DNA from 2 places in the Lysinibacillus fusiformis genome. Region 2 is predicted to be linked to the other one. Evidence: a T-box and tRNA genes for the amino acid it is inferred to sense, from the RefSeq annotation. Region 2 holds a T-box; the other holds one or more tRNA genes.

Region 1 (10,306 bases), 1.7 Mb from region 2:
GTCCTCCCGGATTCCGACGGAATTTCACGTGTTCCGCCGTACTCAGGATCCACTCAGGAGGGAACGAACTTTCGACTACAGGGCTTTTACCTGCTCTGGCGGACCTTTCCAAGTCGCTTCATCTAACTCGCTCTTTTGTAACTCCGTATTGAGTGTCCTACAACCCCAAGAGGCAAGCCTCTTGGTTTGGGCTCTTCCCGTTTCGCTCGCCGCTACTCAGGGAATCGATTTTTCTTTCTCTTCCTCCAGGTACTTAGATGTTTCAGTTCCCTGGGTCTGCCTTCAAGACGCTATGTATTCACGTCAAGATACTACGCGATTAAACGTAGTGGGTTCCCCCATTCGGAAATCTCCGGATCAAAGCTCACTTACAGCTCCCCGAAGCATATCGGTGTTAGTGCCGTCCTTCTTCGGCTCCTAGTGCCAAGGCATTCGCCGTGCGCCCTTAATAACTTAACCAAGTTATTAAGCCTATAAAAAAACTTAAAAAAATAAATGTGTTTGTTACAATTTCAATGTCGTTTTATCCAGTTTTCAAAGAACAAAAAAATGGTGGAGCCTAGCGGGATCGAACCGCTGACCTCCTGCGTGCAAGGCAGGCGCTCTCCCAGCTGAGCTAAGGCCCCAAGAGGTATATATGGTGGGCCTAAATGGACTCGAACCATCGACCTCACGCTTATCAGGCGTGCGCTCTAACCAGCTGAGCTATAGGCCCTCTTAGAAGTTTTATTATATTTTATAAACCTTCAAAACTGAACGCAAAACGTAATCTTACAAACCCAAGGTTTGTATTCCGAAATAATCCTTAGAAAGGAGGTGATCCAGCCGCACCTTCCGATACGGCTACCTTGTTACGACTTCACCCCAATCATCTATCCCACCTTCGGCGGCTGGCTCCAAAAGGTTACCTCACCGACTTCGGGTGTTACAAACTCTCGTGGTGTGACGGGCGGTGTGTACAAGGCCCGGGAACGTATTCACCGCGGCATGCTGATCCGCGATTACTAGCGATTCCGGCTTCATGTAGGCGAGTTGCAGCCTACAATCCGAACTGAGAACGACTTTATCGGATTAGCTCCCTCTCGCGAGTTGGCAACCGTTTGTATCGTCCATTGTAGCACGTGTGTAGCCCAGGTCATAAGGGGCATGATGATTTGACGTCATCCCCACCTTCCTCCGGTTTGTCACCGGCAGTCACCTTAGAGTGCCCAACTAAATGATGGCAACTAAGATCAAGGGTTGCGCTCGTTGCGGGACTTAACCCAACATCTCACGACACGAGCTGACGACAACCATGCACCACCTGTCACCGTTGCCCCCGAAGGGGAAACCATATCTCTACAGTGGTCAACGGGATGTCAAGACCTGGTAAGGTTCTTCGCGTTGCTTCGAATTAAACCACATGCTCCACCGCTTGTGCGGGCCCCCGTCAATTCCTTTGAGTTTCAGTCTTGCGACCGTACTCCCCAGGCGGAGTGCTTAATGCGTTAGCTGCAGCACTAAGGGGCGGAAACCCCCTAACACTTAGCACTCATCGTTTACGGCGTGGACTACCAGGGTATCTAATCCTGTTTGCTCCCCACGCTTTCGCGCCTCAGTGTCAGTTACAGACCAGATAGTCGCCTTCGCCACTGGTGTTCCTCCAAATCTCTACGCATTTCACCGCTACACTTGGAATTCCACTATCCTCTTCTGCACTCAAGTCTCCCAGTTTCCAATGACCCTCCACGGTTGAGCCGTGGGCTTTCACATCAGACTTAAGAAACCACCTGCGCGCGCTTTACGCCCAATAATTCCGGACAACGCTTGCCACCTACGTATTACCGCGGCTGCTGGCACGTAGTTAGCCGTGGCTTTCTAATAAGGTACCGTCAAGGTACAGCCAGTTACTACTGTACTTGTTCTTCCCTTACAACAGAGTTTTACGAACCGAAATCCTTCTTCACTCACGCGGCGTTGCTCCATCAGGCTTTCGCCCATTGTGGAAGATTCCCTACTGCTGCCTCCCGTAGGAGTCTGGGCCGTGTCTCAGTCCCAGTGTGGCCGATCACCCTCTCAGGTCGGCTACGCATCGTCGCCTTGGTGAGCCGTTACCTCACCAACTAGCTAATGCGCCGCGGGCCCATCCTATAGCGACAGCCGAAACCGTCTTTCAGTGTTTCACCATGAGGTGAAATAAATTATTCGGTATTAGCCCCGGTTTCCCGGAGTTATCCCAAACTATAGGGTAGGTTGCCCACGTGTTACTCACCCGTCCGCCGCTAACGTCGAAGGAGCAAGCTCCTTCTCTGTTCGCTCGACTTGCATGTATTAGGCACGCCGCCAGCGTTCGTCCTGAGCCAGGATCAAACTCTCCATAAAAGAAATTTGATTAGCTCAAATTGTTTTGCTGGCATCAATTTTGATGTCCAAAATTTTTGTTTCGTTCACTAGCAGAAGCTAGCTACTTAAAACTTTATTGATTACGTTTTGCTTGTTCAGTTTTCAAGGTTCATAAGTTGACTTGGTGGAGCCTAGCGGGATCGAACCGCTGACCTCCTGCGTGCAAGGCAGGCGCTCTCCCAGCTGAGCTAAGGCCCCATAATTTATAGGAAATGGTCGGGAAGACAGGATTCGAACCTGCGACCCCTTGGTCCCAAACCAAGTGCTCTACCAAGCTGAGCTACTTCCCGTTGTTCTTTTGGCGCGCCCGACAGGAGTCGAACCCATAACCTTCTGATCCGTAGTCAGACGCTCTATCCAATTGAGCTACGGGCGCATTTAAAATGGTGCCGAGGACCGGAATCGAACCGGTACGGTAGTCACCTACCGCAGGATTTTAAGTCCTGTGCGTCTGCCAGTTCCGCCACCCCGGCACATTTGGAGCGGAAGACGAGGTTCGAACTCGCGACCCCCACCTTGGCAAGGTGGTGTTCTACCACTGAACTACTTCCGCATGTGCATAAGTTTTTTTATCTGGCAATGAAAATAATGGTGCGGGTGAAGGGAGTCGAACCCCCACGCCTTGCGGCGCTAGATCCTAAGTCTAGTGCGTCTGCCAATTCCGCCACACCCGCTTATTATTATTTTAAAAATGGTGAGCCATGAAGGACTCGAACCTTCGACCCTCTGATTAAAAGTCAGATGCTCTACCAACTGAGCTAATGGCTCGAAAAAATGGTGCCGGCTATAGGAATCGAACCCACGACCTACTGATTACAAGTCAGTTGCTCTACCTGCTGAGCTAAACCGGCATATGGTGGAGGATGACGGGCTCGAACCGCCGACCCTCTGCTTGTAAGGCAGATGCTCTCCCAGCTGAGCTAATCCTCCTGGGTAATATGCCTAGCGACGTCCTACTCTCACAGGGGGAAGCCCCCAACTACCATCGGCGCTAAAGAGCTTAACTTCCGTGTTCGGTATGGGAACGGGTGTGGCCTCTTTGCCATCATCACTAGACTTTTCAAAAGACAAGATTTATTATAACATATTTTAGTATAAATGCAAGCTTTTTTCAAAACTTTCTTGTTCTTTCAAAACTGGATAAACGGTACATTGAATGGTTCAAACGTTTTGGTTAAGTCCTCGATCGATTAGTATTCGTCAGCTCCATGTGTCACCACACTTCCACCTCGAACCTATCTACCTCATCGTCTTTGAGGGATCTTACTTACTTGCGTAATGGGAAATCTCATCTTGAGGGGGGCTTCATGCTTAGATGCTTTCAGCACTTATCCCGTCCACACATAGCTACCCAGCGATGCCTTTGGCAAGACAACTGGTACACCAGCGGTGTGTCCATCCCGGTCCTCTCGTACTAAGGACAGCTCCTCTCAAATTTCCTACGCCCACGACGGATAGGGACCGAACTGTCTCACGACGTTCTGAACCCAGCTCGCGTACCGCTTTAATGGGCGAACAGCCCAACCCTTGGGACCGACTACAGCCCCAGGATGCGATGAGCCGACATCGAGGTGCCAAACCTCCCCGTCGATGTGGACTCTTGGGGGAGATAAGCCTGTTATCCCCGGGGTAGCTTTTATCCGTTGAGCGATGGCCCTTCCATGCGGAACCACCGGATCACTAAGCCCGTCTTTCGACCCTGCTCGACTTGTAGGTCTCGCAGTCAAGCTCCCTTGTGCCTTTACACTCTACGAATGATTTCCAACCATTCTGAGGGAACCTTTGGGCGCCTCCGTTACCTTTTAGGAGGCGACCGCCCCAGTCAAACTGTCCGCCTGACACTGTCTCCTGCCCCGCTAAGGGGCATGGGTTAGAATTTCAATACAACCAGGGTAGTATCCCACCGACGCCTCCTTCGAAGCTGGCGCTCCGAGATCTCTGGCTCCTACCTATCCTGTACAAGTTGTACCAAAATTCAATATCAGGCTACAGTAAAGCTCCACGGGGTCTTTCCGTCCTGTCGCGGGTAACCTGCATCTTCACAGGTACTATAATTTCACCGAGTCTCTCGTTGAGACAGTGCCCAGATCGTTACGCCTTTCGTGCGGGTCGGAACTTACCCGACAAGGAATTTCGCTACCTTAGGACCGTTATAGTTACGGCCGCCGTTTACTGGGGCTTCAATTCGCAGCTTCGCTTGCGCTAACCACTCCTCTTAACCTTCCAGCACCGGGCAGGCGTCAGCCCCTATACGTCACCTTACGGTTTTGCAGAGACCTGTGTTTTTGCTAAACAGTCGCCTGGGCCTATTCACTGCGGCTCTCATGCGCTTGCACGCTCAAGAGCACCCCTTCTCCCGAAGTTACGGGGTCATTTTGCCGAGTTCCTTAACGAGAGTTCTCTCGCACACCTTAGGATTCTCTCCTCGACTACCTGTGTCGGTTTGCGGTACGGGCACCTCTCACCTCGATAGAGGCTTTTCTTGGCAGTGTGAAATCAGGAACTTCGTCCATACGGACTCGCCATCACAGCTCAACGTTACAGTGTGCGGATTTGCCTACACACACGCCTTACTGCTTGGACGCGCATATCCAACAGCGCGCTTACCCTATCCTACTGCGTCCCCCCATTTCTCAAACGGTGAGGAGGTGGTACAGGAATATCAACCTGTTGTCCATCGCCTACGCCTATCGGCCTCGGCTTAGGTCCCGACTAACCCTGAGCGGACGAGCCTTCCTCAGGAAACCTTAGTCATACGGTGGACGGGATTCTCACCCGTCTTTCGCTACTCATACCGGCATTCTCACTTCTAAGCGCTCCACCAGTCCTTCCGATCTGACTTCAACGCACTTAGAACGCTCTCCTACCACTGACATCGTAGATGTCAATCCACAGCTTCGGTGAATCGTTTAGCCCCGATACATTTTCGGCGCAGCGTCACTCGACCAGTGAGCTATTACGCACTCTTTAAATGATGGCTGCTTCTAAGCCAACATCCTGGTTGTCTGTGCAACGCCACATCCTTTTCCACTTAACGATTACTTTGGGACCTTAGCTGGTGGTCTGGGCTGTTTCCCTTTTGACTACGGATCTTATCACTCGCAGTCTGACTCCCGTGTATAAATATCTGGCATTCGGAGTTTGTCTGAATTCGGTAAACCGGGATGGCCCCCTAGTCCAAACAGTGCTCTACCTCCAGTATTCTCATCACGAGGCTAGCCCTAAAGCTATTTCGGAGAGAACCAGCTATCTCCAAGTTCGATTGGAATTTCTCCGCTACCCACACCTCATCCCCGCACTTTTCAACGTGCGTGGGTTCGGGCCTCCAGTAAGTGTTACCTCACCTTCACCCTGGACATGGGTAGATCACCTGGTTTCGGGTCTACGACCACGTACTAATTCGCCCTATTCAGACTCGCTTTCGCTGCGGCTCCGCCTTCTAAAGCTTAACCTCGCACGTAATCGTAACTCGCCGGTTCATTCTACAAAAGGCACGCTATCACCCATTAACGGGCTCTAACTACTTGTAGGCACACGGTTTCAGGATCTCTTTCACTCCCCTTCCGGGGTGCTTTTCACCTTTCCCTCACGGTACTGGTTCACTATCGGTCACTAGGTAGTATTTAGCCTTGGGAGATGGTCCTCCCGGATTCCGACGGAATTTCACGTGTTCCGCCGTACTCAGGATCCACTCAGGAGGGAACGAACTTTCGACTACAGGGCTTTTACCTGCTCTGGCGGACCTTTCCAAGTCGCTTCATCTAACTCGCTCTTTTGTAACTCCGTATTGAGTGTCCTACAACCCCAAGAGGCAAGCCTCTTGGTTTGGGCTCTTCCCGTTTCGCTCGCCGCTACTCAGGGAATCGATTTTTCTTTCTCTTCCTCCAGGTACTTAGATGTTTCAGTTCCCTGGGTCTGCCTTCAAGACGCTATGTATTCACGTCAAGATACTACGCGATTAAACGTAGTGGGTTCCCCCATTCGGAAATCTCCGGATCAAAGCTCACTTACAGCTCCCCGAAGCATATCGGTGTTAGTGCCGTCCTTCTTCGGCTCCTAGTGCCAAGGCATTCGCCGTGCGCCCTTAATAACTTAACCAAGTTATTAAGCCTATAAAAAACTTAAAAAAATAAATGTGTTTGTTACAATTTCAATGTCGTTTTATCCAGTTTTCAAAGAACAAGTTTTGAAGCAATTCATTCAGAAGAATGAACCTTCAAAACTGAACGCAAAACGTAATCTTACAAACCCAAGGTTTGTATTCCGAAATAATCCTTAGAAAGGAGGTGATCCAGCCGCACCTTCCGATACGGCTACCTTGTTACGACTTCACCCCAATCATCTATCCCACCTTCGGCGGCTGGCTCCAAAAGGTTACCTCACCGACTTCGGGTGTTACAAACTCTCGTGGTGTGACGGGCGGTGTGTACAAGGCCCGGGAACGTATTCACCGCGGCATGCTGATCCGCGATTACTAGCGATTCCGGCTTCATGTAGGCGAGTTGCAGCCTACAATCCGAACTGAGAACGACTTTATCGGATTAGCTCCCTCTCGCGAGTTGGCAACCGTTTGTATCGTCCATTGTAGCACGTGTGTAGCCCAGGTCATAAGGGGCATGATGATTTGACGTCATCCCCACCTTCCTCCGGTTTGTCACCGGCAGTCACCTTAGAGTGCCCAACTAAATGATGGCAACTAAGATCAAGGGTTGCGCTCGTTGCGGGACTTAACCCAACATCTCACGACACGAGCTGACGACAACCATGCACCACCTGTCACCGTTGCCCCCGAAGGGGAAACCATATCTCTACAGTGGTCAACGGGATGTCAAGACCTGGTAAGGTTCTTCGCGTTGCTTCGAATTAAACCACATGCTCCACCGCTTGTGCGGGCCCCCGTCAATTCCTTTGAGTTTCAGTCTTGCGACCGTACTCCCCAGGCGGAGTGCTTAATGCGTTAGCTGCAGCACTAAGGGGCGGAAACCCCCTAACACTTAGCACTCATCGTTTACGGCGTGGACTACCAGGGTATCTAATCCTGTTTGCTCCCCACGCTTTCGCGCCTCAGTGTCAGTTACAGACCAGATAGTCGCCTTCGCCACTGGTGTTCCTCCAAATCTCTACGCATTTCACCGCTACACTTGGAATTCCACTATCCTCTTCTGCACTCAAGTCTCCCAGTTTCCAATGACCCTCCACGGTTGAGCCGTGGGCTTTCACATCAGACTTAAGAAACCACCTGCGCGCGCTTTACGCCCAATAATTCCGGACAACGCTTGCCACCTACGTATTACCGCGGCTGCTGGCACGTAGTTAGCCGTGGCTTTCTAATAAGGTACCGTCAAGGTACAGCCAGTTACTACTGTACTTGTTCTTCCCTTACAACAGAGTTTTACGAACCGAAATCCTTCTTCACTCACGCGGCGTTGCTCCATCAGGCTTTCGCCCATTGTGGAAGATTCCCTACTGCTGCCTCCCGTAGGAGTCTGGGCCGTGTCTCAGTCCCAGTGTGGCCGATCACCCTCTCAGGTCGGCTACGCATCGTCGCCTTGGTGAGCCGTTACCTCACCAACTAGCTAATGCGCCGCGGGCCCATCCTATAGCGACAGCCGAAACCGTCTTTCAGTGTTTCACCATGAGGTGAAATAAATTATTCGGTATTAGCCCCGGTTTCCCGGAGTTATCCCAAACTATAGGGTAGGTTGCCCACGTGTTACTCACCCGTCCGCCGCTAACGTCGAAGGAGCAAGCTCCTTCTCTGTTCGCTCGACTTGCATGTATTAGGCACGCCGCCAGCGTTCGTCCTGAGCCAGGATCAAACTCTCCATAAAAGAAATTTGATTAGCTCAAATTGTTTTGCTGGCATCAATTTTGATGTCCAAAATTTTTGTTTCGTTCACTAGCAGAAGCTAGCTACTTAAAACTTTATTGATTACGTTTTGCTTGTTCAGTTTTCAAGGTTCATTTCGTAACCATCTTTCGACAGCAACTTTTACATTATAACATTTCTTCATTTTGTTGTCAACACTTTTTTAAAAAGGTTTTTCAAAAATTATCAGAGACAACTTTTAAATTATATTATAATCATTTATTTCTGTCAACATCTTTTTTTAAATTCATTTTTGAAGCTCGATGTTGTTAATTGCGTTGTCTTAACGACAAGTAATAATTTATCACGTTATAAAAAACTTCGCAAGTGTTTTTTACATAAAATCAATTTTATTTTAATAAAATTGATTTTATAAGCTATTTTGTGCATTTACGAGAGTTTTAATTATCGTATTCTCGTTTCTTACTTAATTATTTGTTTTACTATACATCTCTTTCTATTAAATCTCAACATTTTAAATTAAAATACTAATAATTTTATAGCTCTTAAAGTTGGTAGTTGTAGCTAACAAAATTCATTACTTTATATAAGAGATCATTCTTTTACAGATGTCCTTCTTCCTTGATAAAAACTACAAATCATACAAAATCGTTTATTCCTTCATAATAACTGTAACTGTAACTACAATCTATGTTACTTCAATCCCAACCTAAAATAAGCAGGCGCTAAAGTACGTCTTCTGTACTTTAGCGCCTGCTTATTTCTAAGATGCCCCTATTTTATGTCATTACTTTGAGGATCGACTATGTTTAAGCACCATAAGAAATTATCCCATGCGGAATACCAGCCACTGAAGATTTCAGAAGAATCATCCCAACGAACTTCAAATTTCTTGTGGCCATCTATTTCCACTAAATATAAGGTAAGCGTCTCGTCTTTTTTAGCAACGACTAATTTCATACCATGCTCGAGCTCTTCCTCCGTAAATGGAACATCGGAAACAGAACGTAATTGTGCCTGTTCAAATACTTGTTTGTTAATAATTTTGTAATTCATTATAAGCCCCCAATAAAATACTTCTTTTTTATACTTATTGTATTGAAAAACATAGAACTATAAAAGTATAACCTAAATTTAATCAACGTTTAAACAACTTAATTTTTTTCATTGAACAAAAAGAAGAGAATTCACTTATCTTGTGAATTCTCCTCTTCATACATTACTGCTCTTTTATAGCTCTATGAAAAACCTACACTACAATTTACTATTTTGTAATATGACGCATTGTTGGGAACAATAATACATCACGAATTGATGGTGAATTTGTTAGTAGCATGATTAAGCGGTCAATACCGATACCTAGACCACCTGTTGGAGGCATACCGTATTCTAATGCTTCAATGAAATCATTGTCCATTTCATGTGCCTCATCATTACCTGCTTCTTTTTCTGCTAATTGCGCTTCAAAGCGTTGGCGTTGGTCGATTGGGTCATTTAACTCCGTGAAGGCATTTGCATGTTCACGACGAACGATGAATAACTCAAAGCGATCTGTAAAACGCTCGTCCTCTGGATTTTTCTTCGCAAGAGGTGAGATTTCTACTGGATGACCAAATACGAATGTAGGCTGTACAAGTGTCTCTTCTACTTTCTGTTCAAAGAATTCATTGATAATATGACCTACTTCATGAACATCCTTCACTTCTACTCCATGCTCTTTAGCAAGCGCTTGTGCTTGTTCTTTTGTCATTGGCTGCCAGAAATCTACACCCGTTGCCTCTTTTACAGCATCTACCATGTGAACTCGTTTCCAACCTACCGCAAGATTAATTTGATCTTCTCCATATTGAACTGTTGTTGTACCTAGAACTTCTTGGGCAACATGTGCAATAAGGTTTTCAGTTAGAGACATGATATCTTGATAATCAGCATATGCTTCGTATAGTTCAATCATTGTAAATTCAGGGTTGTGGCGTGTAGAAATTCCTTCATTACGGAACACACGTCCGATTTCGTAAACTTTCTCTAAACCACCAACGATTAAACGTTTTAAGTGCAATTCGATGGCAATTCGCATATATAATTCCATATCAA
Region 2 (10,306 bases):
TGTTTGATCTAGTACGTAAGCTAAAATAGAACGAGTTGTCTTTTTAGCTGCTTCATCCTCTCCGTAAAGTGGTAATTTTGCCATTTCAATATACCAAGAACAGAAATCATCCCAAATGAAATTGTACAATTCACGACCCACTTCACCGAATTCATAACGCTCTGCAAGAGAAGTTACTCGTTCAATTGTTTCATTTAAGCGTGTTAAAATCCATTTGTCAGCAACTGATTTTTCACCAGTTAAGTCGATCTCATCATATGTCATACCATCCATATTCATAAGCGCAAAACGTGATGCATTCCAAATCTTATTGGAGAAGTTCCATACTGCTTCTACTTTTTCAGTTGTATAGCGTAAATCTTGACCAGGTGATGAACCAGTAGCTAAGAAGTAGCGTAATGAATCTGCACCGTATTGTTCAATAACATCCATTGGATCAACACCATTGCCAAGTGATTTACTCATTTTACGTCCTTCACCGTCACGTACTAAACCATGAATAAGCACATCTTTAAATGGACGTTGCTCTGTAAACTCAAGGCCTTGGAAAATCATGCGAGATACCCAGAAGAAAATAATATCATAACCTGTTACTAAAGTACTGGTTGGATAGTAACGTTTAAATTCTTCATTTGCTTCATCCGGCCAGCCCATTGTAGAAAATGGCCATAGTGCTGAAGAGAACCATGTATCTAGTACATCTTCATCTTGCGTCCAGTTTTCTGCATCAGCTGGTGCTTCTTTACCTACGTATATTTCGCCTGTTTCATTATGGTACCAAGCTGGGATTTGATGGCCCCACCATAATTGACGAGAAATACACCAATCACGAATATTCTCCATCCAGCGAGAATATGTGTTTTCAAAACGAGCAGGAACAAAGTTTACTTTCCCTTCTTCATCCTTTTGTAGCTCTAGGGAAGCGTCAGCAAGTGGTTGCATTTTAACGAACCATTGTGCTGAAAGGTATGGCTCAACAACAGCACCAGAACGTTCAGAGTGTCCTACTGAATGCATATGCTCTTCAATACGAATTAACACGCCTGCTTCTTGTAAATCAGCAACGATTTGCTTGCGGCATTCAAAGCGATCCATTCCTTTATATTTACCAGCAAGATCATTCATTGTGCCGTCTTCATTCATTACTAGAATACGCTCTAGATTATGACGATTACCAACTTCAAAGTCGTTCGGATCATGGGCTGGTGTCATTTTTACAACCCCAGTACCAAATTCCATATCAACATAGTCATCAGCAACAATCGGGATTTCGCGACCTACAATCGGTAAAATAACGGTTTTACCAATTAAATGCTGGTAACGCTCATCGTTCGGGTGAACAGCTACCCCAGAGTCACCAAGCATTGTTTCGGGACGTGTAGTAGCAACTTCTACATAGCCTGAGCCATCAGCTAATGGATATTTCATATGATAGAAGGCACCTTGCACATCCTGATAAATTACTTCAATATCAGACAATGCTGTTTTCGCCGCTGGGTCCCAGTTGATGATACGCTCACCACGGTAAATTAAACCTTTTTCATATAACTGAACAAAAACTGTTTTTACCGCATCTGAAAGGCCTTTATCTAGTGTGAAACGTTCACGCGTATAGTCTAATCCAAGACCAAGCTTTGCCCATTGATCACGAATATGTCCAGCATATTCTTCTTTCCATTCCCATGTTTTTTCAAGGAATTTTTCACGTCCTAAATCATAACGTGTAATATTATCCTCACGCAGCTTTGCTTCTACTTTTGCCTGTGTTGCAATACCCGCATGGTCCATACCAGGCAACCAAAGGGCATCATAGCCTTGCATGCGTTTCATACGGATGAGGATATCTTGTAATGTTGTATCCCAAGCATGACCAAGGTGTAATTTACCTGTTACGTTTGGTGGTGGAATAACGATTGAATAGGGCTTTTTCCCACTTTCAGGCTGTGCCTCGAAAAACTTCCCTTGTAACCACCATTCATAGCGACCAGCTTCAATGGACTGTGGGTCATATTTAGTTGGCATTGAAATGTTTTCTGTCATATTGACTCCTCCTATTGTTTGAAAACTGTTGGTAAAGAAATGCTGTTCATTTTTTTACCCAATAAAAAAACTCCTCTCGTCTAAAAGGACGAAGGAGTTTTAGTTCGCGGTACCACCTTTAATTCCAGCAGTGGTTAAGATAAATGTTAAATGACACATTTTCTCAGCCTTCCCTACTGGCTCTCAATTCGGTAACGGTGTTTAACCGGCTTTAACTACTATTAGTTCACTAAAGCTGCTCAAGGGCTACCTTCAATTCAGTACAAATAGAAACTTCTCAGCTACCGTTTCCTCTCTGAAAATGTAGACAAAATTTACTCTTCCCTATCATAGCATCTGTATTTGATTTTCCTTATTGTACCGCAGGATCGTGTCATTTTTCAAGTGATTTAGTCATCTTTTAGTAAGAGGAAAGTAAATAGAAAAGGAAGTGACAATTCAAATGCGTCGACGCAAGTATAACCCTTGGCTTTTACCACCTTGGCTACGTCAAGTTCGTTTTTATTGCAGAACCATTATCGTGCCGATTTGTGCTTTTCAGTTTATCCGTGTCATTATTGTGCCAACATCAGGTGATTTAGTCTTCTTATTACTCCTGCTACTTCTCTGCTATTTACTTTTGAAAGACATCATTTGAAACACGAACTTTAAGCGGTGTATATTCTTCTGTTAGATCCCAAATCATAGAAGGCACTTCATGCCAAGTACTGGATTCACGTACAACAATATGGCTTGAGGATTCTCTCAATACAGCTTTTTGGTCAACTGTTGTAGAGTTCTCTTGGCGTGAAGCTGCTGCTACTGCGGCAGGTTGTTTCACTTGAACACTTTCTTCGATTACTGCCATTGTTTCCTCTTGTTCGAAAGCATGGGTTGATAAGTGTGGATTGTCTAACATATTTCTTTCAACAACAGGTTCATATTCATTGAAAGCACTTGTGACTGTCCACTCAAGCTGACACATCTGATTTGCCAGACTAGGGCGAATATCCTTGACCATTAAATCTTTGACATCCGATTCTTTTGGTAAATCAACATGTAAAGGTACGGCATACTCAAAATAACCAGTATCTCCTTGGATATCAAGGGCATCAATTGTAATTAAATCTTCATTATCTGTAAATGCTTGCATATCTTGAAAATCAAAGCGAACGTGTGCGGTGATATGATAGATGCCCATAAGTCGAAGTGAATCCTCTAACTGCATTGCCTGCCACTGAGGCTTAATTTGTACAGCTGCTATTTCTGTTGGGCAGCCGTATCCAGGAAAACAAAATGTTTCGCGCATATTCCAAGTTTTGTGTTCGATAATAATCCCTCCCTCTGCATCATATGACGCTTGGAAGGATAGTATGCTAGGGTGTTTCAAGTTGAACAGAGTTAAAAATAGATACTACTAGAAAAATGGCATGCTAGAAGTAGTATTCTAGCATGCCACTTTCATGGATGTTCGTCTTAATTAAACATTTACTAATTTAATTTTATTAGCTACACGATCTGTTAGCATTTTCGTTGCCTTTGGTACGATCGGTTTAAAAATCGGATTTAAAACAGGGCCAGCTAACCCACCAGCAACGACTTCTAAAAATCCTGTCATTTTTGTATTTTCAGCATCGATGCTTTCTGCAAGGAAATAACCATTTCCTGTGAAATTATCAGAAAGACCCTTTAATTCGAATGTAACTTTTGAAGGTGCCAACCATTCTAAGATTGTAATTTCTACTTCTACTGTTTTTTTCAATACGCCAACATTGCCTTTAAAAGTCCAAGTGGAGTGTTTGTCATCAATCATTTCGTGTGCATTATAACCTGGGACAAGCTTTGCCCATTTTTCCATATCACTAACGAAATCCCATACATGTTCAATCCCTACGGGTACTTCGACCGTGTGTGTGCCTGTTGCCATATCAATTCACTACTTTCTTTTATGAATAGCTATATTATAAACGAAATCGCCCACAATTTGGCTATGCTGAAAGATGTAATTTTGACAAAAGCAGGTCCTTCATCCAGTATAGAAGATCTTGTTTACTAGTAAATATATGCTATTCCCCCTTTTTGTCCATACATTTCTCTAGCACTATAATGCTTTCTGCTTTATCCATCAAAAAAGAGCATGCTAGAAATAATTCTAGCATGCTCTATCAAATTTTATTGCGCTAATTGTGCAAATACTTTATCGAATGCAGCCACCGTTTTCGCAATATGCTCTTCCGTATGAGCTGTTGAGATGAATAATCCTTCGAATTGAGAAGGCGGTAAGAAAATACCTTCTTCTGCCATCAAACGGAAGTATTCAGCAAACAATTGTAAATCAGACGTTTTAGCAGAAGCAAAATCAATGACATCTTCATTTGTAAAGAAGAAGCCAATCATAGAACCTGCACGATTAACAGTGTGCGGGATATTATATTTGGATGCTGCTTCACGGAAACCAGCTTCTAGCTGATCACCTAATTTTTTAAAGTAGTCATATGTGCCATGATCTAAACGTGATAACGTTTCGTAACCAGCTGTCATCGCTAATGGATTCCCTGATAATGTACCTGCTTGATAAATTGGTCCAGCTGGTGCAACTTGCTCCATAATTTCCTTTTTCCCAGCAAAAGCACCTACAGGAAGACCGCCACCAATTACTTTTCCTAAAGTCGTCATATCAGGTGTTACCCCAAAATACCCTTGTGCACAGCCATAATCTACGCGGAAACCTGTCATCACTTCGTCAAAGATTAATAATGCACCATGCTCTGCAGTAAGCGTACGTAATCCTTCAAGGAAACCTGGCTGTGGTGGTACAACACCCATATTTCCTGCAACTGGCTCCACAATGACTGCTGCTAGCTCTGCACCAAACTTGTCGAAAATCACTTTTGCCCCTTCTAAATCATTGTAGGCAACTGTCAACGTATTGCGTGCGATATCTGCAGGTACACCAGGGCTATCAGGTAAGCCTAGTGTGGCAACACCTGAACCAGCTTTAATCAATAATGAATCACCATGACCATGATAAGAGCCTTCAAACTTTAAAATCTTATCACGCCCTGTAACACCGCGTGCTACACGTAATGCAGACATAGTAGCCTCTGTTCCCGAAGAGACAAAACGAATCATTTCCATACCTGGTAGACGATCTAATACTAATTGAGCTAAACGATTTTCTGTATAGCTTGGAGCACCAAAGGAAGAACCCTTGGCTGCTGTGTCTGCAATTGCTTTCACTACCTCTGGATGTGTATGTCCTAGAATGAGTGGACCCCAAGACAATACATAATCAATATATTCGTTACCATCGATGTCTTTAATGATCGCACCATGGCCAGATTCCATGAAAATCGGGTCCATATTCACTGATTTGAATGCACGTACTGGGCTACTAACACCACCCGGCATTAATTGAACAGCTTCAGCATAGGCTTGTTTTGATTTTTCGTAAGAACGTGTCATTTATTTCTCCTCCAACCAACGTGCAACATCTTTTGCATGATACGTAATAATTAAATCAGAGCCTGCTCGTTTCATGCCTAATAATGTTTCAAGCACAACTTTTTTCTCTTCAATCCATCCATTCATAGCAGCCGCTTTAATCATTGCATATTCACCTGAAACATTATACGCAACAAGCGGTAATGGATAGTTATTTTTCATGTCTCGAATAATATCTAAATAGCTTAAGGCCGGCTTTACGATTAAGAAATCTGCGCCTTCTTCGATATCTGACTCTGCCTCACGGAATGCCTCTAGACGGTTCGATGGATCCATTTGGTAGGATTTACGATCACCAAATTGTGGAGCGCCATCTGCAGCGTCACGGAATGGTCCATAGTAGCTAGATGCATATTTGACTGCATAGGACATAATCGGAATATGTTCAAAACCAGCTTCATCTAGACCAGCACGAATTGCAGCTACAAAGCCATCCATCATATTAGATGGAGCAATAATATCTGCGCCAGCTTTTGCCTGTGATATTGCCGTGCGGGCTAAAACATCTAATGAAGGATCATTCAAAATTTGATCGCCCTCAATTAAGCCACAATGTCCATGATCTGTAAATTCACATAGGCATGTATCTGCAATGACTAGTAGCTCAGGATGACGTGTTTTAATGAGTCGCGTCGCTTCTTGAACAATGCCGTGATCATGAAATGCACCTGTTCCAACCGCATCCTTTTCAGCTGGCAAGCCAAATAAAATAACTGCAGGAATGCCTAATGCTACAACCTCATCAACCTCTGCTTCCAGTTTATCCAATGAAAATTGAAAAACGCCAGGCATTGAATGTACTTCATTTTTTATATTTTCGCCTTCCATTACAAAAATAGGATAGATCAGGTCCTCTTTATGTAAGTATGTTTCTTTTACCATTGATCGCATCGTTGCATTGGTACGCAAACGACGATGTCTTTGAAATTGTAGTTTTGTCATGATTTGTCCCCTACTTTCATAATTTCTTCGATGACTGCTTGCATTGTATATACACTTGGCATAATATCCACAGTAGCACCGTATTGTTCAAGAGCTGCTTCCGTAATATGGCCGATGGCTGCAATGCGCGTTGCTTGCCACCCAACATGCGGCACTACATCCATTGCGTACACATCAACAGCTGAAGGACTTGCAAAAATCACCGTGACATCTTGATGTTGCTGGATGCAACTGACAATAGCCGCAGTTTGATCATGTCGTTCTATCGTTTCATAGACTGTCCATTCTTTTAATTCAAAGGGCAGCCCATCCTTCAGTGTACTTTTCGCCTTTTCTCCTCGAATAAACAGACATCTCGGATGATTACCTGCTACACTTGGAAATTCTTTGACGAAAATATCAGCACTAAATACGGAAGGCATAAAGCTCACTTGAAATCCTAACTTTTCTAATGCTGTCGTTGTTTTAGTCCCAATGGAAGCAATCTTCCCTTGGAAGTGCTTAGCATTCAATTGATGCCGAAGCATTTTACAAGCAAAAGCATCGACAGCATTTTGACTAGTAAAAATAATCCAATCATATTGATGGGCGCAATTCAATTGTTCAGCATCATTACTGTCTAATCGTTCGCACGTTTCAATTAATGGGGCTATGATTGCTTGTCCACCTAAAGCTGTTATGTTATCGACAATGGTTGTTGTCTTAGATGTACCTGTTAAAAGTATCGTTTTACCCTTTAAAGGTAAATTACTTGGCATCTTGCTCTGCCTTTACACGCTGAATTAAATCAAAAGCACCCTGTTCTGTTAAAATAGCAGCTAGCGCTTCTCCAATTTTTTGTGCATCTGTACCAACAACTGTTTCCTTATACATAACAGATGCATCTGGAGCAGCAACAAGGCCTGTTAATGTAATTTCTTCCCCATTAGAAGTGGCATACCCAGCGATTGGTACTTGACAACCACCATCCATTGCTGCTAAAAATGCACGTTCTGCATGCGCCTCTTGCCATGTTAATGAATCAGTGAGCTTTCCTAATTCGGCTAATAGCTCCGCATCATCTGCGCGACATTCAATGCCTAGAGAGCCTTGCGCTACAGCTGGCAAACATTGTTCTACAGGTAAAAACTCAGTGACTACATCATCGCTCCAACCAAGACGTTTCAAACCAGCCGCAGCCAAAATAATGGCATCATATTCTTCTGTTTCGAGCTTAGCTAAACGTGTATCAACATTTCCACGAATCCATTTAATTTCGATATCAGGACGTACTGTTAAAAGCTGTGCACTACGACGTAAAGAACTTGTCCCAACAACTGCTCCCGCAGGAAGGTCAGCAAATTTAACATGACCTTTCGAGATAAATGCATCACGTGCATCTTCACGTGGTGGAATACAACCAATCACTAACCCATCTGGCAATACAGCAGGCATATCTTTCATAGAATGAACAGCAAAATCAATTTCTTTATCGTATAGGGCTTGTTCAATTTCTTTCACGAACAATCCTTTTCCACCTACTTTTGAAAGCTGTACATCTAAAATTTGATCACCTTTTGTTACAATCTCTTTTACTTCAAATTCAAATGGTACACCAGCCGCTTTTAATTCATTAATGAACCAATTTGTTTGAGTTAGCGCTAGCTTACTTCTCCTAGAACCTACAATAATTTTTCTCAACAGTCTCCAACCTTTCTTCTAATACCATAAATGAAATCGCGACAAACTACTTCCTAGGAAGAAATTTACAACAACTAACAGATAGGCATAAATATGTACCCACGCATAAGTTGTACCTATCAGCTTGCTTTTGCGATTCACATATAGGATAAAACAATACAAAATTAAAATAATGAAAGACCCTATGATTTTCGCATCGAAAATCGAAAGACTCTCTAATGTTAATAGTGCCCATTCAAACCCTAATATTAAACTTATAAATAACATTGGTATCCCAATAAAAAATGAAATATTCATCCAGCTACTCGTCTGCTGTAAGGAAGGCAACCTTGTCCATAAGTGTGACCACTTTTTCTTTTTCAGCAAACGATATAGAACGAGGTACAAAATGGCAAACACAAATGTTAAAGTGAACGCTGCATAGGACAATATTGCAAATGATATATGAATAAAAAGCATTTCCGAAATTAATGTATCCCCGACAGCTCCTGTAGGACGCTTCGGCATGAATGTAAATATACTAGCGAATAAAAATCCTAGTATATTAATAATAAACACAGGTAAATCCACCTTTGCTATGCAATGAAGGAAAATGGATAACGTCACGAGTAACCAGGAATAAAAAAGAATTCCCTCAGACAAGGATAAAATCGGAAAACGCTTCGTCTCCACAAACGTTAAAATGATAATGGCACTTTGAATCACCCATACAAATGAAACAAGCCAAAAAGCAATACGCCTTGCTCGTACTTGCTTATAAAAATAATCAGTAAAGTAAAAAACTAGACTGATCGCATACAAGACGATCATCACTTCATACAACCTCGTCATGGTCAAATCAGCCAATAGACATCCCTTCTTTGTCGTGAAATTAATTAAGCTATTCTAGCATAGAAAACAAAAAAACGTTTTCGTATCTTAAGTTTACCATACAGATACGAAAACGCCTCGTGTAATATCAGTAGAAAATCCAATTGCGCATAATACTCATGTACAACCACATTTGTCTACGCAAGCGCAATAGATATTTTAGAAAGAGTACTTTGGCTCAGTAGAAGTCTGAGATACCTGTGAGCGTTCTTTGCGCTCAAGCTCTTGCTTTGTCATCTCATGAACTTCAACTTCCACAGCATCCTCTATACCAAAAATTTGTTGGAATAAACGTAACTGTTCATTTGCTTTTGGAGAATTAGCCATTTCCTTAGCTTGTAAGATTGGCTCTTTTAACAATTGATTGATAATAGATTTTGTATGTTTGCTTAAAATTTTACGTTCACGTTCCGTTAAATCTGGCATTTTATTTTCGATACTCATCATTGTCTCTTCTTGAATACGACTCGCTTTTTTACGTAATGCTGAAATGACTGGAACTACCCCAAGCGTTGCTACCCAGTCTTTAAATTGCACAACTTCTTTGCCAATCATATCGGTAATATCAGCAGCAGCACGTTCACGCTCTGCTAAATTCGCCTCGACAATACCTTGTAAATCATCGATATCATAGAGGAAAACATTTGGTAGGTCGCCAACTCGTGGATCAATATCACGAGGAACCGCAATATCTACCATAAATAATGGTTTTCCTTTACGTAAACGTTCCACAAATTGCATCAGCTCGTAATCAATAACATAATCTGTTGCACCTGTTGAAGTAATTAAAATATCCGCTTCTAACAATGAACATTGTAATTCCTTCATTGATTTAGCTTCACCATGGAATTTAGCCGCTAAGCTTTCTGCTTTTTCAAATGTACGGTTAATGACAGTAACTTTCCCTACGCCACTACCATAAAGGTTCTCAATCGCAAGTTCCCCCATTTTTCCTGCACCTAAAATAGCTACATGCTTGCGTTGTAATGAGCCAAAAATTTTCTTTGCTAATTCTACGGCAGCATAGGAAACGGATACCGCATTTTCACCGATCGCTGTTTCATTATGTGCACGCTTTGCAAATGTTACTGCTTGTTTAAATAGTTGATTGTATACCGTTCCTGTTGTGCCAATCTCTTGTCCACTTAAAAAGCTTTTTTTTACTTGCCCTAAAATTTGTGTTTCACCTAGAACCATTGAATCGATTCCAGCTGTCACTTTAAATAAATGTTCGATTGCCTCATCTTCTTCACGAATTGTTAAATACGAAGAAAATGTCTCCACAGGCAAA

Evidence for each region. A T-box is a leader RNA that pairs with one kind of tRNA and senses whether it is charged. The one in region 2 lies ahead of JTI58_RS01220 (valine--tRNA ligase), so its partner is inferred to be a tRNA-Val.
Region 1: it encodes a tRNA-Val, which carries the amino acid that the T-box ahead of JTI58_RS01220 (valine--tRNA ligase) is inferred to sense. The anticodon was not compared.

The regions. Positions count from the first base shown of each region.
Region 1 covers NZ_CP070490.1:1,917,127-1,927,432, reverse strand. The annotation lists rRNA gene JTI58_RS09585 (23S ribosomal RNA) at 1-459, opposite strand, end outside; tRNA gene JTI58_RS09580 (tRNA-Ala) at 551-626, opposite strand; tRNA gene JTI58_RS09575 (tRNA-Ile) at 639-715, opposite strand; rRNA gene JTI58_RS09570 (16S ribosomal RNA) at 810-2,361, opposite strand; tRNA gene JTI58_RS09565 (tRNA-Ala) at 2,505-2,580, opposite strand; tRNA gene JTI58_RS09560 (tRNA-Pro) at 2,596-2,672, opposite strand; tRNA gene JTI58_RS09555 (tRNA-Arg) at 2,682-2,758, opposite strand; tRNA gene JTI58_RS09550 (tRNA-Leu) at 2,767-2,855, opposite strand; tRNA gene JTI58_RS09545 (tRNA-Gly) at 2,861-2,935, opposite strand; tRNA gene JTI58_RS09540 (tRNA-Leu) at 2,972-3,056, opposite strand; tRNA gene JTI58_RS09535 (tRNA-Lys) at 3,075-3,150, opposite strand; tRNA gene JTI58_RS09530 (tRNA-Thr) at 3,158-3,233, opposite strand; tRNA gene JTI58_RS09525 (tRNA-Val) at 3,237-3,312, opposite strand; rRNA gene rrf (5S ribosomal RNA) at 3,323-3,438, opposite strand; rRNA gene JTI58_RS09515 (23S ribosomal RNA) at 3,553-6,480, opposite strand; rRNA gene JTI58_RS09510 (16S ribosomal RNA) at 6,662-8,213, opposite strand; gene JTI58_RS09505 (hypothetical protein) at 8,987-9,268, opposite strand; gene lysS (lysine--tRNA ligase) at 9,477-10,306, opposite strand, start outside.
Region 2 covers NZ_CP070490.1:255,510-265,815, forward strand. The annotation lists gene JTI58_RS01220 (valine--tRNA ligase) at 1-2,040, opposite strand, end outside; T-box leader at 2,122-2,380, opposite strand; gene JTI58_RS01225 (hypothetical protein) at 2,483-2,677, shown strand; gene JTI58_RS01230 (valyl-tRNA synthetase) at 2,654-3,328, opposite strand; gene JTI58_RS01235 (SRPBCC family protein) at 3,500-3,946, opposite strand; gene hemL (glutamate-1-semialdehyde 2,1-aminomutase) at 4,192-5,484, opposite strand; gene hemB (porphobilinogen synthase) at 5,485-6,465, opposite strand; gene JTI58_RS01250 (uroporphyrinogen-III synthase) at 6,462-7,223, opposite strand; gene hemC (hydroxymethylbilane synthase) at 7,213-8,145, opposite strand; gene JTI58_RS01260 (cytochrome C assembly family protein) at 8,164-8,991, opposite strand; gene hemA (glutamyl-tRNA reductase) at 9,175-10,306, opposite strand, start outside.